2 regions of the Stenotrophomonas sp. STEN033 genome follow, and region 1 is predicted to be linked to the other one. Evidence: riboswitches for the same ligand, from Rfam matches in the RefSeq annotation. Region 1 holds a riboswitch; the other holds the start of a gene.
What was found. Region 1 has a riboswitch for thiamine pyrophosphate ahead of AC1VXC_RS13900 (TonB-dependent receptor). Riboswitches for the same ligand answer to the same signal wherever they lie in the genome.

Region 1 (8,171 bases):
GCATGCCTACCCGCGCGCAATGCTGCTCACTTCGATGAGACAGGGCTGCTCCTGCTCAGCGGGAGCGGCATCAACCGTACACCCGGCAACGCGCAAGCACCCGGCAGCAGCGTCATCTGCTGATCCGCATGCCTCGCGGCTGGCGCCGCTTCCACATAGGACATTGCCGCCGGCCTCGTTACACTCACCGCGCATGCATACCCTTGAAGATCTGAACAACGGCGCCCTCGCCGGCGCCCAGGCTGTCCGGCTGGTCAACCTGGGCCTCACCGAGTTCCCGCAGGCGCTGTTTGCACTGGCTGACACTCTGGAAATACTGGACCTCTCCGGGAACCAGCTCAGCTCACTGCCTGAAGACCTGCGGCGGCTGCACAAGCTGCGCATCCTGTTCTGCTCCAACAACCCGTTTACGCAACTGCCAACGGCGCTGGGCGACTGCGCGCAGCTGGAGATGGTCGGCTTCAAGGCTTGCGCGCTTACCCGGGTAAGCGAGCGCAGCCTGCCAGCGCAGCTGCGCTGGTTGATCCTCTCCGACAACCAGCTGGCTGAACTGCCCGCTGCGCTGGGACAGCGGCCGCGGCTGCAGAAACTGATGCTTTCCTGCAACCAGCTCACCACCTTGCCCGATCTGGGCAATTGCAAGGCACTGGAGCTGCTGCGCATTGCCAGCAACCGGTTCCAGGAAATTCCCGCGACCGTGCTGGCATTGCCAAACCTCGCGTGGCCGGCGGTGGCCGGTAATCCACTGACTGCAAACGCCGAGCAGACTGCATTGGCAGAGGCGCATCACCACGCCATCCGCTACGACGAACTGGAGATCGGCGCGCTGCTGGGCGAAGGGACAAGCGGCCACATCCATCGCGCCACCCACACATGCAGCGGCCAGTCGATGGCCATCAAGGTATTCAAGGCGGCATTTACCAGCGATGGGACGCCACAGTCGGAACTGGCTGCCGGCCTGGCCGCCGCCGGGCATCCCTACCTGCTTGCACCGCTGGCAACGGTCGAAGGCCACCCGGAAGGCCGCCTGGCGGTGGCGATGCCCCTGCTCCCCCCGGACTACATCAATCTGGCCGGCCCACCCAGCCTTGCCAGTTGCACGCGTGATGTCTATGCCACAGATACGCGTTTTACGCCGACCATCGCCGAGCGGCTGCTGGGCTGCATCCGTGGCGCGCTGAAGCACCTGCATGCACGCGGCATACTGCACGGCGACCTGTACGCCCACAACATCCTGTGGAACCCGGTCACCGGCGAAGCAGTTTTGAGCGACTTCGGTGCAGCCATGTTGAGCAACACCCTGCCACTGGCGGATCGCGCACTGCTGCAAGCCATCGAGTGGCGTGCATTTGCCCACCTCGAGGTCGAGATCGCAGCGCGCACAAGCAGCTGAGCCGCGGCAAGGAGCGGTCGCGCGCTAAACCTCCTCGCCATCCACCAGAGCCCCGGCCCCCTCAATCATGCTGAGACGAAGCTTTTGCCGCACGTCAAAAGCTCTCGGCGCGACAGAAGTGGCACTTCCATCCAGATACAGGAAGCCATCAAAACTCCCTGACGCCATGCAGTCGACCAATCCCGGCGAGACCAGCGAACAGTCGTGCTTCAGCGCCTTTGCGTCAACCACATCGATGCGCGCAGACAAGACAGGCAGGGACCGCTCTGCCTGCCTGGAGAGCTCAGACGAAATCACCGTCGCGATATCCTCTGCACGAGGCAACAGACCCATTTCTTGGGCGAGAACTGATTGCGAGCAACAGCTGAAGATCAACACAGCAAAAATCACTTTCATGGCGTTCTCTACTGAACTGCCTTCACTGAGATCCTGGAAACAATCATATGCCCCGGCAACCTCAAGCGGACATCGTACGACCGCTTGGATAGGCGCGCCCATGCAAAGCCGAGAGCCCTCCGACAACCTTGGCGGACGGATGCCTACCGAGTTCTGCGGATACCACGAACCGGAAAACTCTCAGTTGGCTTGCCATTGAGTTACGGAGGGTCGACAAAGGTAGGTGCCATAGACCGAAGTGCCTGCGCCCAACAAACCACGCCGCACACGCTCACCTCCCGCTTGCAGGCATAGCGCTGGGCAAGCAAACCGCACAAACGATGTCGCCGCTCAAACCCAAGTACACGCAGTGCACGCATGCCCCCACGGGTTTGCCACGTGAACGCGAGTGGCGGATAAGCGCACACGCTTGAACAGGTCATCCCGGGATTTCGGCGCAAGCGGCAGAAAACAAAAAAGCCCTGATTTCTCAGGGCTTTAGTGCTTACTACTTGGAGGCCTGGGTCGGAATCGAACCGGCGTACGCGGATTTGCAATCCGCTGCATAACCACTCTGCTACCAGGCCAAACAACTGCGTCGTCGAAGCACAACATCACCTCGACATGAAAAGACCCCACTGAGGGGGCCCTTTCCAATTTGGAGCGGGAAACGAGACTCGAACTCGCGACCTCAACCTTGGCAAGGTTGCGCTCTACCAACTGAGCTATTCCCGCGGTGTGGGCGAATCATACAGACTTCGGCAGGGCTGCGCCAGCGCTTTTTAACAATTCCTTTCACATAGGCTGGATGACTGTCTTCGTCGGCTCTGCAATCCCTGTAGAGCCGAGCCACGCTCGGCTGGGGCATCACCGGGAAAGCCCCTGCCGAGCACGGCTCGGCACTACGGTTTTAGCCCCTCTCCCGCTTGCGGGAGAGGGGTTGGGGTGAGGGGAGCTTTACGCTGGTAAAGCTCTTGCCGAGCATCGCTCGGCACTACATGTGCGTGCTGCCTGCAGCTTGGGCGGGGCTGGCGTACCATCGCGCCTCCGCCGCATCACCTGCTCCAGCCTGTTCCGATGACCCAGCAATCACACCGCGTGCAAGGCCTCAACAATGATGAAGTGGCCGCTGACTGGCCCGTCATCGATGCGGCTGAACTGGCTTGGCTATGTGATCATTACCCGCAGCTGGATGCCGGCAGCGCCCTGCTTTGGCATAGTCCGCGACCGATGTCGGCCGCCGCGATTGCCTCCGGCCCGTACGGCAAGGTCTTCATCAAACGGCATCATCGCTTGGTCCGTACAGCCGCCTGTCTGCAGGAGGAGCACCGGTTCATCACCCACCTCGCCAATGCAGGGGTTCCGGTTGCCGAACTCCTGCGCAACCAGCACGGCGCAACCGCCATCGAACATGGCGACTGGACCTACGAACTGCACGCCGTCGCCACTGGCCAGGACCTGTACCGCGACGCCCCGTCGTGGACGTTGCTGACCGAGCGCGAACGCGCACGCGCCGCCGGCCGCATGCTGGCCACCCTGCATCGCGCTTCGGCCGGTTATCACGCGCCCCAGCGCAGCACCCACCTTTTGGTCGCCCGCGATGAGCTGATCAGGGCCGAAGACCCGATCTCTGCACTCAAGGCCGACCTGGACAATCGCCCCGGCTTGGCGCGCTACCTGGCCCGCATCCCGTGGGAGCAGCAACTGCAGCGCAGCGTCCTGCCCTGGCATACCGGACTATCCGCGCGCCTGCAGGCCGAACCGCCGCTGTGGGCGCACAACGACTGGCATGTCTCCAACCTGCTGTGGGGCCATGACGACAACGCGATGCAGGTCAGCGCCGTGCTCGATTTCGGCCTGGCCTCCCCCACCAGCGCCCTGTTCGACCTGGCCACCGCCATCGAACGCAATGCGGTGGCCTGGCTGGAACTGGAGCGCGGCGCCGAAGCGGTACGTACCGATATCGCACTGGCCCTGCTCGACGGCTACCGCGAAGTACTGCCATTGTCGGCCGAGCGGGTCCACCTGCTTGCCGATCTGCTGCCAATGGTGCATTTCGACTTTGCACTGTCCGAAGTGGAGTATTTCGAAGGCATCACCGGTTCCACCGCCAATGCCGATGTCGCCTGGCAGCCATTCATGCTCGGCCACCCCGAATGGTTCGCCAGTCACCACGGCCGAGCCTTGCTGCAGGCCCTGCACGCCGCCGCCTGAAGCGGCCCGACTCGCAAATCATTCGCATTTGTAGTGAAATGGCGGCCTGAAGCGGGGGTGCCTGGATTTGCCAGGCTGAGAGAGTCCCTTGGAACCTGATCCGGTTTGCACCGGCGTAGGGAGCTTTGAGCAGCAGCCGTAGCGCCGTCATTGGCGCTGCGCATGCGCGCCTTCGCTTCGTCTCCCTTGTTCCCTGAAGACGAATCGAATGAACCGCTGCCTGCGCCCCACGCTGTTGTCCCTCGCCCTGAGCACCACCCTGCCGCTGTACGCCAGCGACACCGGCCTCGATGCGGCTGTCGAACACTCGCCGACCGAACTGGCCGCCGTACGCGTGCAGGCCCGTCAGCCGGAAGCGGACAACGCCCGCGTCAACAGCTTTGGCAGCGGCGACTGGAAAAGCACCCCGGCATCAATGAACGTGCTGGACCGCGACTTCCTCGATCATCAGCAGGTGCGCTCGCTGTCCGAACTGGCCAGCAATGACGCTTCGCTGGGCGATGCCTATGCACCGGTCGGCTATTACCAGAACGTCGCCATCCGCGGCTTCGCACTGGATACCGCCACCGGCTATCGTTTCAACGGCATGTCGATTGCCGGCGAACAGCGGCTGGCGCTGGAGAACCTGCAGTCGGTGGAAGTGCTCAAGGGCGAAGCTGGCCTGGCGGCCGGGGTGATGGCGCCGGGCGGCATCATCAACTACGTCGGCAAGCGGCCGGCCGAAGTACGCACCGTCACCCTGGGCACCGACAACGAAGGCTCACGCTACGCCGCCATCGACGTCGGCCATTGGCTGACCCCGCGCATCGGCCTGCGCTTCAACGCCGCCTGGGACGACAGCGCGTCCTATATCGAACATGCCGATGGCCGCCGCAATTTCTATTCGCTGGCGACCGACTGGCTGATCGGCGAGCGCGGCAAGCTTGAAGTGGATGCCAACTACCAGACCAGCGCGCAGCGCTCAGCCTCCGGCTACCAGTTGCTGGGCGCGAGCAAACTGCCGACCGGCGTGGACCGCGAGCACCTGCTCGGTTACCAGCCGTGGCAGCAGCCGGTAGGCATTGCCAGCACCAATATCACTGCGCTGCACACCTACGACTTCAGCGCCGATTGGCAATCCCGCGTTGCCGTCAGCCACAGCCGCACGGTGATCGATGACAACGTCGCCTTCGCCTATGGCTGCTATTACGCCGCAGAATGTGCCGATGGCAGCGTGCCGGGCAATTACTTCGCCCCCAATGGCGATTACGACATCTACGACTACCGCAGCCCGGACGATACCCGTCGCAACCAGGAGCTGCGCGCCGAGCTGCGCGGCAGCTTCGACACCGGCAGCATCAGCCATCAGCTGACCGTGGGTGCCGACCAGTTCCGCCGCACCGTGGACAAGCGCCGCAACGTCAACGAGTACGTCGGCACGGTCAACATCCACGACCAACAGTTGCCCGTATTCGAGCCTTCGCCACTGATGCCCGGCGCCTCCGCACGCCGCCTCGACAGCCGCCAGACCGCCGTCTTCGCACTGGATCGCATCCAGCTCAATGAAGACTGGCAATGGCTGGCCGGCGGCCGCTTCGTGCGCCTGGACGAACGCGCCTACGACAAGCGCGGCAACCCGCAACGTCGCAGCCGCCTGTCGCGCTTTCTACCGCAGACCGCGGTGATGTGGAAGGCCAGCGACAGCATCAATGCCTATGCCAGCTATGTCGAAGGCATCTCGCTGGGCCAGGAAGCACCGTTCTGGACCGCCAACGCCGATACCTTCCTGCCGGCAGTGCAGTCGCGACAACTCGAAATCGGCGTGAAGTATTCCAGCACCGAGCAGCTGACGCTGGGCGCAGCACTGTTCCGCACCACCCAGCCCTACCAGTACGCAAAGCCCGACGACAGCGATGTCGGCTACACCTTCGTCGAGCAAGGCAAGCAGGCCCACATCGGCCTGGAACTGACGGCCAACGGCCAGCTCACCGATGCATTGCAGGTTGTCGCCAGCGCCAGCCTATTGCAGGCACGTGCGCGCGACACCGGCACGCCGGACTACGAAGGCCACCAACTGGTCAACGTCCCCAAGCTGCGGACCAGCGTGCACCTGAGCTATGCACTGCCCTTCGTTGAAGGGCTGGACCTGACCGGCGGCTGGCGCTACGCATCGGCGAATACCGCGCGCGCTGATGGCGCGGTACGCGCACCGAGCTACAACCTGTTCGACGCTGGCCTGCGCTTCAAGCACCAGCTGCAAGGCCACGCAGTGAGCTGGAACCTGTCGGTGGACAATCTGTTCAACCGCTTCTACTGGCGCGACACCGGCAGCAGCCTGGGGGACTACTACCTGTTCCCGGGCGCACCGCGACAGGCACGCGTATCGGTGAGCGTCGCGCTGTGAGCAGCGCCGCGCTCGAATGGTCGGCCGCGCTATGCAGCATCCTCGGCGTCTGGCTGATGGCGCAACGGCGGATGGTCGCCTGGCCGGTCGGCCTGTTGTCGGTGGCGCTGTATGCACTGGTATTCGCCGAAGCCAAGCTGTATTCGGACACTCTGCTGCAGCTCGCCTTTGCCGTCTTCCTGGTCTACGGCTGGATCAACTGGCGGCGTCACAACGCCGACGAAGGCAGCGTGCGCATCGTGCCCCTGTCACGCAGCAAGATGCTGCGTGACCTGGGCATCGGTTTGCTTGGCGGCATCGCGCTTGGTGCCGGCATGCACAGCCTCACCGATGCCTCACTGCCGTGGCTGGACGCGATACTCACCGGCTTGAGCCTGGTCGCACAGTGGTGGCAAGCACGCCGCCACACCGCCACCTGGTGGCTGTGGATCGTGGTCGACGTGGTGTACGTGGGCGCGTATCTGTTCAAGTCACTGCATGTGACCGCGGCGCTGTACGTGTTCTTCCTCGGTCTTGCCGTGATCGGGCTGCGTGCATGGAGTGCAGCGGCCCACACCCCCACTGCGGAACCTGCAGCGCACGGCGCGCGCTGAGCAGCGTCACGCATCGTCAACTGCTGCCGATGTCGGCAGCAGTTGGCTGGAGGTAAATCGCGGACAACAAAAAAGCCCCGTCAGGGGCTTTTCTTTACCTGCAGATATCACATGGAATCTGCTGGTCACTATCTGGAGCGGGAAACGAGACTCGAACTCGCGACCTCAACCTTGGCAAGGTTGCGCTCTACCAACTGAGCTATTCCCGCGGATTGAATGCAGCATCTGCGAAACAGAGCGCCAACATTCGAGATGTATTGCAAGACTGGAGCGGGAAACGAGACTCGAACTCGCGACCTCAACCTTGGCAAGGTTGCGCTCTACCAACTGAGCTATTCCCGCAGGCTTGCTACATCAATTTACGCATCAAACCATGCATTCGCACAGTGCGATGTTTGAAACTGGAGCGGGAAACGAGACTCGAACTCGCGACCTCAACCTTGGCAAGGTTGCGCTCTACCAACTGAGCTATTCCCGCTTGGGAGGCGAAATTCTACATGCATTGGGCGCAGTGTCAACAGCCCGTTTACTTTTTGACTGCACCATTTCGGGCGGCCTTTTCGTCTTCACGCAGGCTCGGCCAGGCCGCACGCAGGTATTGCAATGCAGACACCAGAGTCAGCAAAGCGGCGATGGCCAGCATCCAGTCACCGATATGGAAAACCGGCTCGCCCATCCAGATGGTTTTGTAAGAGGTATTGGGTGACACCGAATACAGCAGGCAGAGCAGCGCCACCATCTGCGCGGTGGTCTTGACCTTGCCGATCATCGCTACCCGCACCTTGGCGCGCTGGCCGATTTCAGCCATCCATTCGCGCAGGGCAGATACCGCGATCTCCCGACCGACGATCACCGCCGCCCAGAACGCCATCCACGGCGTCGGGTGCCCCTGCACGATCAGGAACAAGGCCACCGCCACCATCAACTTGTCCGCCACCGGGTCAAGGAAGGCACCAAATGCCGAATGCTGCTGGTAACGCCGCGCCACCCAACCATCCAGCCAATCGGTGATCGCCGCCAGGCCGAAAATCGCCGCCGAGGCGAAGTTGGTCCAGGCATAGGGCAGATAGAACACCAGTACCAGTACCGGGATCATCAGGATCCGCAGCAGGGTCAGCCAGGTGGGGATGGTCAATTTCATTACAACGTTACTCCGCTGCCGGATCGGGTACCGACAGACCATGAAGGTTAGCGTAGATACGCGCAGCCAGGG
Region 2 (8,171 bases), on a different contig from region 1:
TGACGATGGCTGTCGATGGGCGTCACCTCTACGTAAACAGCATCTTCGGCGACGGCATCGAGGTGTTTGATACCGCGAAGCGTTCGCGCAGTGCGCTGATCGAAAGCGGGGCGTCGCCTTACGATCTGGCGGTCGATCGGAACAATGGCAATCTCGTCGCGCTATACGAAGACGGCGTCGTCGACTACGCGGCCGCTACGCTGTCGCCGCTGCGCGCTTATCGCTTCTGCAATGAGGTCACTACCTGGAACATGGCCTTGAGTGACGATGGCCGTCTACTGGCGCTGACCTTTCCCAAGAATGCGTTGGCCATGGTGGTGGCGCGCGACAGCGGCCTGCTGACGCACGTCTTCCAAACCGATGCCTGGCCGATGAAGGTCGCGTTCTCGCCCGACTCGCGGTTGCTTGCGGTGCTCAATGCGGGAGATACGGCATCCGTATCGCTGCTGGATGTGCATGCACCGATGGACCTTGAACCGCTACGTTCGCAGTTGAGTGAACTGTTCTGCCAGCCGAACACGGAGACGATGCAATGGATGCGTTGAAGAGCGCGATGTCGGCCAGGTCGACGCGATGGGTGCTGGTCGTGCCGCTGATGCTGGCCGCAGCAGTGGGGGCCAGTGAACACTCGGTCCTGCAATGGGAAATGGGTCAGGCAGGCTCCTATGGAAATTCTGACGGTCCTGCGCTGGACGCTCGCTTCATGGGAACGCTGACGCCTTACCGCGACAAGGATGGCGCACTGCTGGTAGCCGATGCCGACGGCAATGCGTTGCGCAGGATCGGCCAGGATGGGATTGTCACCACGATCATCGGGAAGCCCGGCACGGCAAATCCGATGGCGGCCGGCGGCGACGCACAGCAGCTGACGCGCCCGTCTGAACTGGCCCGCCTGGCCGACGGTCGCCTGTTGGTGGTCGAGCAGCGCGTCAAGGGATTGCGCGCGGTGGATGCCAAGGGCCGGATCACCGCGCTGCAGCTTCGCAAGGGCGAGCCGATGGCGGAGGCCCCTGCCTTGGGTGCTGGCGGATCCGTGGACATTGTGGTCGCCCCGGCGCCGCCATCGCCGCCGTCACTTCCTGCCGAAAGCCGCCAGACTGCTGCTCCCGTTGCGCCGGAAGCGCCACTGCTACCTGATCCCTCGGGCATTGCAGTCGACGCCAAGGGGCGGATCTGGGTCGCCGACAGCGGCAGCTATCGCGAGCGCACCCTGGTGATCGATACGCAAGGCAAGGCACGTCTGTGGGAACCCGGGCAGATGATCATGCTGCGCAAGATCGCCGCGGCAGCCGACGGAAAATTGTGGGGCATCAACGGCAAGCTGCTGTTCCGCCTGCATGACGACCGTGCCGAGGTGATGGGCAGCCTGGACGTACCCGAGTGGACGCCGCCGGCCGACTACCTCGTCCAGCCGCCGGCCAGTGGCCCGGTAGCCGCGCTGATCGGGCAGGTACCGTTTTCCGGACGCGGCAGCCTGCCGCCGATGCCTTCGCGGCCCAGGGACGCGGCACCGGTGGATTTCAGTGGTTTGACGATTGATCCGCAAGGGCGGCCCTTGCTGATTGATCGCCACCGGTTGCTGCGCTTCGAGCCGCGCTCAGCGGAGTTCACGACGCTGTTGGCGTTGCCAGCGGCAGCGGATGATCGCGGCTATGGTGACAGCCGGATCGACGCGGTGGCCGTCGATGGCAAGGGGCGCATCGTGCTGGCGATTGACGGTGGCAGCGCGCTGTTTACGCTGGGAGCGGACGGCCGGCTGGCACTGGTTGCCGGGCATGCGCCGCCTTCGGCATGGTGGCAAGGTGACGACATCGACAAACGCAGGTCGGCCAAACTGCCGGCCTCGCTTGACGACAGCATTGTCATGCTGCCCGATGGCGGCACGCTCTATGTCGCCAGACTGGATAACGCCTTGTTCCAGGTCGATCGCGATGGGAACGCAGCGCTGTGGGCGGGGAACGACAAGAAGGGCCGCAGCGATGGCCCGCGGCTTGAAGCGCGTTTCACCTATCCCACGGATCTGGCAAGGGCGCGCGACGGAACGGTATACGTTGCCGATAGTGGCAGTGCGCGGATCCGTGCAGTACGGCCTGACGGGGTGGTCCAGACACTGACCGGCAACTATTCGGAATCGTTTCGCGGCGATGGCGACTTTGCCAGGGCCAGCTTCTACGAGCCGAAGTACATCGCACTGGATGAAGCGCGCAACGTGCTGTACGTGCTGGATGACACCCCCTACGTTGGCAGCGGTGACGTGCGTCTGCGGCGCCTGGATCTGCGCTCGGGCCAGGTCACCACATTGGCCTCCGATGAACACCGGCCGATGGACGTGATCGCTCCGTCAGGCGAGCTGCAACGGGTCAACCGCGCGGCCGTAACCGTGATCTACAAGGACATCGCGGTCGGTCCTGATGGGTATGTGTATGCATTGGACGAGAATGCAGTCTGGCGGATCGACCCGGAAAGTGGTTTGCACCGCATGCTGTTCCACGTTGCGGAGCGGCCGCTGGAGAAAGCGTATGAGCTCGCTTACGCACAAGCCAAAAGCAGCGCGGAGCGGGAGGCGCTATCGGCTGCGAGTTGCAGCTGGGTATGGTGTCGCCCCGAGCGCATCGAGGTGGACGCGCAGGGCAATGTCTATCTGAGCGACGTGGGCAACAACACGGTGCTGCGGATCGGGCTGGATGGCAAGGCTGGCGTGATAGCAGGTGCGCTGGATCAGGTCGGCAACAGGGCGGGTGCGCTACCGGGCGGCCTGCACAAGCCCGGTGGTCTGGCGTTCTCGGCGGAAGGCGACCTGATGATCAACGTCAACGAACAAGGTGTCATGCGTTTGCGCAATCCGGCACAGGCACCCTTCAGCATCGCCGTGCCCGGCGCGGGTGGGATACCCGAGGATCCTGTGCGCTGACAGCAGATGGGTTGGATTTGCGGGGCTTTGCAGGTCTAATAGCGCCCGAAGCGGGGGTACCGCAGCCTTGGGGCTGCGGTTGAGACATACCCTTCGAACCTGATCCGGTTCATACCGGCGTAGGGAAGCTTTGTGTGCTGCCAGTCGATGAGCCCGTGATGGGCCTGGACTTGGCAGCGTGCGCCTTCGCTTCGTTCCGTCATGCGAATCCCTCGCGTGGCCTTCGCACCCCGCGTGTGGATAGACAGGACGAATGCCCATGAATGCACAGCCCAGCCTGCAGCAACAGGCCCAGCAACTTTCCGAGTCGGTGACCCGGCCGATACCCGGCTCGCGCAAGATCTTCGTCGCCGGTTCGCGCCCGGACCTGCAGGTGCCGATGCGCGAGATCGCGCAGACCCGCACGCCAACCCTGTTTGGCGGCGAGGAGAACCATCCGATTACCGTGTACGACACCTCGGGCCCGTATACGGATCCGCAGGCCACCATCGATCTGGCAGCGGGGCTGGCAGCGGTGCGCAACGCCTGGATCGAGGAGCGCGGTGATACCGAGCAGTTGGCCGGGCTCAGTTCCGAGTTTGGCCGCGGTCGCCAACACGATGCCAAACTCGATGCCGTACGTTTCCCCGGCCGCACGCTGCCGCGCCGCGCGATTGGTACCGCCAACGTCACCCAGATGCATTACGCGCGCCGCGGGATCGTCACCCCGGAGATGGAGTACGTCGCCATCCGCGAGAACCAGCGGCTGGACGCGGTGCGTGATGCCGGTCTGCTCGCGCAGCATCCGGGGCAGAGTTTCGGTGCCAACATTCAGCAAATCATCACCCCGGAATTCGTGCGTGATGAAATCGCGCGGGGCCGCGCGGTGTTGCCGAACAACATCAACCACCCCGAGTGTGAGCCGATGATCATCGGCCGCAATTTCCTCACCAAGATCAACGCCAACATCGGCAACAGCGCGGTGTCCTCGGGTATCGCCGAGGAAGTGGAGAAGCTGGTGTGGGCGATCCGCTGGGGCGGCGACACGGTGATGGACCTGTCCACCGGCAAGCACATCCATGAGACGCGCGAGTGGATCGTGCGTAATTCGCCGGTGCCTATCGGTACCGTGCCGATCTACCAGGCGTTGGAGAAAGTGGATGGTCGTGCCGAGGAGCTCAACTGGGAGATCTTCCGCGACACCTTGATCGAACAGGCCGAGCAGGGCGTTGACTACTTCACCATCCACGCCGGGGTGCTGCTGCGACACGTGCCGCTTACCGCCAAACGCGTGACCGGCATCGTCTCGCGCGGTGGTTCAATCATGGCCAAGTGGTGCCTGGCGCACCACAAGGAAAACTTCCTCTACACGCACTTCGAAGACATCTGCGACATCATGAAGGCCTACGACGTGTCCTTCAGCCTTGGCGACGGTCTGCGCCCGGGTTGTATCGCCGATGCCAATGACGCCGCCCAGTTCGGTGAACTGGAAGCGCTGGGTGAACTGACCCGTATCGCCTGGAAGCACGATGTGCAGACCATCATCGAAGGCCCCGGCCACGTGCCGATGCATCTGATCAAGCAGAACATGGACAAGCAGCTGCACGAATGCGGCGAAGCGCCGTTCTATACCCTCGGGCCGCTGACCACCGACATCGCGCCGGGTTACGACCACATCACCAGTGCGATCGGTGCAGCGATGATCGGCTGGTACGGCACCGCGATGCTCTGCTACGTGACGCCCAAGGAACATCTTGGGCTGCCCAACCGGCAGGACGTGCGTGACGGCATCATGGCCTACAAGATCGCCGCCCATGCCGCTGACCTTGCCAAGGGCCATCCCGGCGCACAGGTTCGCGACAACGCACTGAGCAAGGCGCGCTTCGAGTTCCGCTGGGAGGACCAGTTCCACCTGGGCCTGGATCCGGAGAAGGCCAAGGAATTCCATGACGAAACCCTGCCCAAGGACGCGCACAAACTGGCCCACTTCTGCTCGATGTGCGGCCCGCATTTCTGTTCGATGAAGATCACCCAGGACGTGCGCGAGTACGCGGCCGAGCAGGGGGTTGATGAGGCGCAGGCGCTGGCGGCGGGCATGGCCGAGAAGTCCGCGCAGTTCCTGGCCGAAGGCGGCCAGGTCTACCGCGCCGAATAGCCCCGCCAGCGGGCCAGGGCACCTGCGCGGGTGCCCTGGCCCATGCTTGACGCCACACGCAGGACGGACGTGCTAGCGTGCAGCCGTCCACACCAGGGGTAGGCCATGAAACTTCGCTTTGTTTCGCTGTTTTTCGTCCTGTCCACGCTGCTCCTGCTGGGCGCCTGCGCCAGTACACCGCGCGTCGCCAGCCAGGCCGATCCCAGTGCGGATTTCTCGCGCTACCGCAGTTTCGCGTTCTTCACGCCGCTGGCGCTCGAGCAGCACGGCTATACCACCATAACCAGCAACCGCATCCGCGCCGCGGTGCGCACGCAGATGGAGGCGCGCGGTTATCGGTTCGATGAAGCCAATCCGGACCTGTGGGTGAACCTCAACGCCTACCTGCAGGACAAGACCCAGGTCACCACGATGCCGGAAGTGGATTACGACTATTACTACAGCTATCGCGCCCGTGGTTATGTCGCCGTGCCGTACTGGCGTGACCGCACCGACGTGCGCCAGTACACCGAGGGCACATTGAACGTGGATGTCGTCGATGCACGGCAGAAGCGCCTGGTCTGGGAAGGTGTCGCGGTGGGCACGGTCGGGCGGGTCAAGCCGGAGCAGCGGGGCGAGCGGATTGACGCAGCGGTGGCGGCGATCTTTGCCACCTATCCGTATCGCGCTGGAATGTCGGCCAATCCTGCTCCCTGATATTCCCGCCCAGGCGCAATGCAGCAACAGCAGCGTTCGCCACCGGCACTGAGGCACTGAAAGAGCATATGCAATCGCGCTTGAGATGGATCGTGATGGCGCGCCGGCACCCGTCGGCGTGGCTGCTGGCGGTGCAACTGCTCGGCGTACTGCTGTACCCGGCGATGGAGCACATGCCCGCCGGGCGCGCGTTGTTCGGCGTATTCGGCATGCTGGTGCTGGGCTTGGCGGTGTGGGTGGTAAGGCGCAGCCCGTTGTTGCTGTGGCTGGCGTTGACGCTGGCGATCCCGGCGGTGGTGTTCTCGATCGCCGGGGCCTTGCTCGGGCGTTATTCGCTGATCGCGGTGGCGCAGGCATTCGAATGCCTGCTGTATTTCTATACCTCCTGCAGCTTGATCGCCTACATGCTGCAGGATCACAAGGTGACGCGTGATGAGCTGTTCGCGGCAGGCGCCACGTTTACGCTGCTGGCGTGGGCGTTCGCGTTCGCCTATTCAGTCTGCCAGCACGTGTATCCGGGCAGTTTTGTGGCCACCAGCGAGGGCGATTTCCGAAGCTGGGTAGAGTTGCTTTATCTCAGCTTCAGCTTGCTGTCAGGGGTAGGCTTGAGTGATGTCGTGCCGGTGCATCCGCAGGCCCGTGCATTGGTGATGCTGGAGCAGTTTGCAGGCGTTATGTACGTTGCTTTGGTGGTTTCGCGGCTGGTCGGCCTGACCATTTACAAAGCCGAGAAAACTGAACACTAGATAAAAAAATCGCGCCGTACGGCGCGAATCATGTAGCGGATTATGTAATTACGTCGGCGAGAGAGAGCCTGATGTCATCCACGCGTGGGCGCGTGGGGAACCCGGTTAGAGTAATATTGGTTCCAGAAAAAACATTTGCTCTGTGCGTTGATGCCTTTTGCGGAACTTGGCGGCTTGGAAGGGCATGGGCCCTGACAGCTGGACACAGGATGCGTGTCCGCCAGCGATTTTGAACGACCGCGATGGCAACGAATTTCATCGAAAAACCAAGCTCTGACCGACTGCGTGTCGGTGAGTGTCTGGTGGTGCTTTCCTCCCGCGAGGTGCACCAGCCAGCAACATCCAGAACCCAACGGCTCACGCCCAAATCGGTGGGGGTGTTGCTGGTGCTTGCGCGTCGACCTGGGCAGGTGGTGACCCGCGACGAGCTGTTTGCCGAGGTCTGGCCGGACACCATGCCGACCAACGACGTGCTGACCCAGGCGGTTACCCAGCTGCGCAAGGCCTTCGCTGCAACCGAAGCAGGCGAAGGCGCAAGTTATATCGAAACGATCGCCAAAACCGGCTACCGCCTGCTGGCCCCGGTTGCCTGGGAATCGAGCCCGGACGCCGCGGTTGCCGATGCGCCCGAGGAGGCTGACGCAGCGGGTGTGGATGCGCCGCTGGCGCCTGTGCACGATGGCGCGCGCCATACGCGGCGCAAGGTGCGCCGTTACGGCTTGCTGGCGATCGGTGTCGCCTTGTTGTTGAGCACGCTGATGATGGCCTGGTTGCTGTGGGGCCGTGATGCGCCGTCGCAGACGGACGCAACGGTGGTCGAAGGCAATCGGGTAGTGGGCAGTCCTGCGCGTCCCTACCGCCTGATCACGGCGACCGAAGGCGTGGAGGTGAATCCTTCGCTGTCGCCCGACGGCGCGCTGGTGGTGTTCGCCCGCGAACAGGACAACAGTTCCAGCTTGTGGATACAGAGCGTGAGCAATGCAACCGCGACGCCGCTGCTGACGCCGCCTGCCGGCGCCCTGGATCGCTTCCCGGTATGGTCACCGAATGGCCGCAATGTGGCCTTTGCGCGATTCCTGCCACAGGGCGACTGCGAGGTGCTGGTGGTATCGGCCACCGGCACCGGGCTGCGTCGCGCCACGCGTTGTGATGGCACGGACATGCTCAGCTTCGACTGGGCGCCCGACGGGGCGAGCCTGCTGTTTGGGTCGATGACCGGGCGCTATGCCAGCCGCGGCATCCGCAGCCTGGATCTGGCATCGGGACGCTGGTCATCGCTGCGCTATGAGATGGGCAGCGACGACTTCGACTATGCGCCGCGCTATTCGCCAGACGGGAAAAAGATCGGTTTCGTGCGCAATCCCCAGGTGGGGGATATGTGGGTGATGGATGCCGACGGCAGCAATGCGCAGCGTTTGACCGACGACGCAGCCGAGATTCGTGGCTGGAGTTGGTTGGGCTCGGACGAGATGGTGTTTGGTCGTCGCATCGACAGCGAAGCGCGCCTGTATCGCCTGGATGTGGCCACGCGCGCACTGCGTGACATGGGCATCGACAACGCGCAGAGCCCGGCGGTGTCGCGGGGTGGTGGCAATCTGGCCTTCGTGCGCAGCCAGCCGCAGTTCGGCCTGTTCCGCATTCCACTCGGCGACGAAAACGAGCCGCCGCAGCGTCTGTTTGCATC

Region 2: linked by a shared signal. The riboswitch ahead of thiC (phosphomethylpyrimidine synthase ThiC) and the one ahead of AC1VXC_RS13900 (TonB-dependent receptor) in region 1 are both predicted to bind thiamine pyrophosphate.

What each region holds. Positions count from the first base shown of each region.
Region 1 covers NZ_JBXFWM010000041.1:19,885-28,055, forward strand. The annotation lists gene AC1VXC_RS13875 (leucine-rich repeat-containing protein kinase family protein) at 194-1,393, shown strand; gene AC1VXC_RS13880 (hypothetical protein) at 1,418-1,789, opposite strand; tRNA gene AC1VXC_RS13885 (tRNA-Cys) at 2,282-2,355, opposite strand; tRNA gene AC1VXC_RS13890 (tRNA-Gly) at 2,428-2,503, opposite strand; gene AC1VXC_RS13895 (phosphotransferase enzyme family protein) at 2,846-3,982, shown strand; TPP riboswitch at 4,026-4,121, shown strand; gene AC1VXC_RS13900 (TonB-dependent receptor) at 4,191-6,365, shown strand; gene pnuC (nicotinamide riboside transporter PnuC) at 6,362-6,958, shown strand; tRNA gene AC1VXC_RS13910 (tRNA-Gly) at 7,092-7,167, opposite strand; tRNA gene AC1VXC_RS13915 (tRNA-Gly) at 7,225-7,300, opposite strand; tRNA gene AC1VXC_RS13920 (tRNA-Gly) at 7,361-7,436, opposite strand; gene pgsA (CDP-diacylglycerol--glycerol-3-phosphate 3-phosphatidyltransferase) at 7,485-8,099, opposite strand; gene uvrC (excinuclease ABC subunit UvrC) at 8,107-8,171, opposite strand, start outside.
Region 2 covers NZ_JBXFWM010000008.1:73,722-81,892, forward strand. The annotation lists gene AC1VXC_RS04850 (YncE family protein) at 1-545, shown strand, start outside; gene AC1VXC_RS04855 (NHL repeat-containing protein) at 533-2,911, shown strand; TPP riboswitch at 2,954-3,055, shown strand; gene thiC (phosphomethylpyrimidine synthase ThiC) at 3,171-5,045, shown strand; gene AC1VXC_RS04865 (DUF4136 domain-containing protein) at 5,151-5,741, shown strand; gene AC1VXC_RS04870 (ion channel) at 5,810-6,487, shown strand; gene AC1VXC_RS04875 (winged helix-turn-helix domain-containing protein) at 6,730-8,171, shown strand, end outside.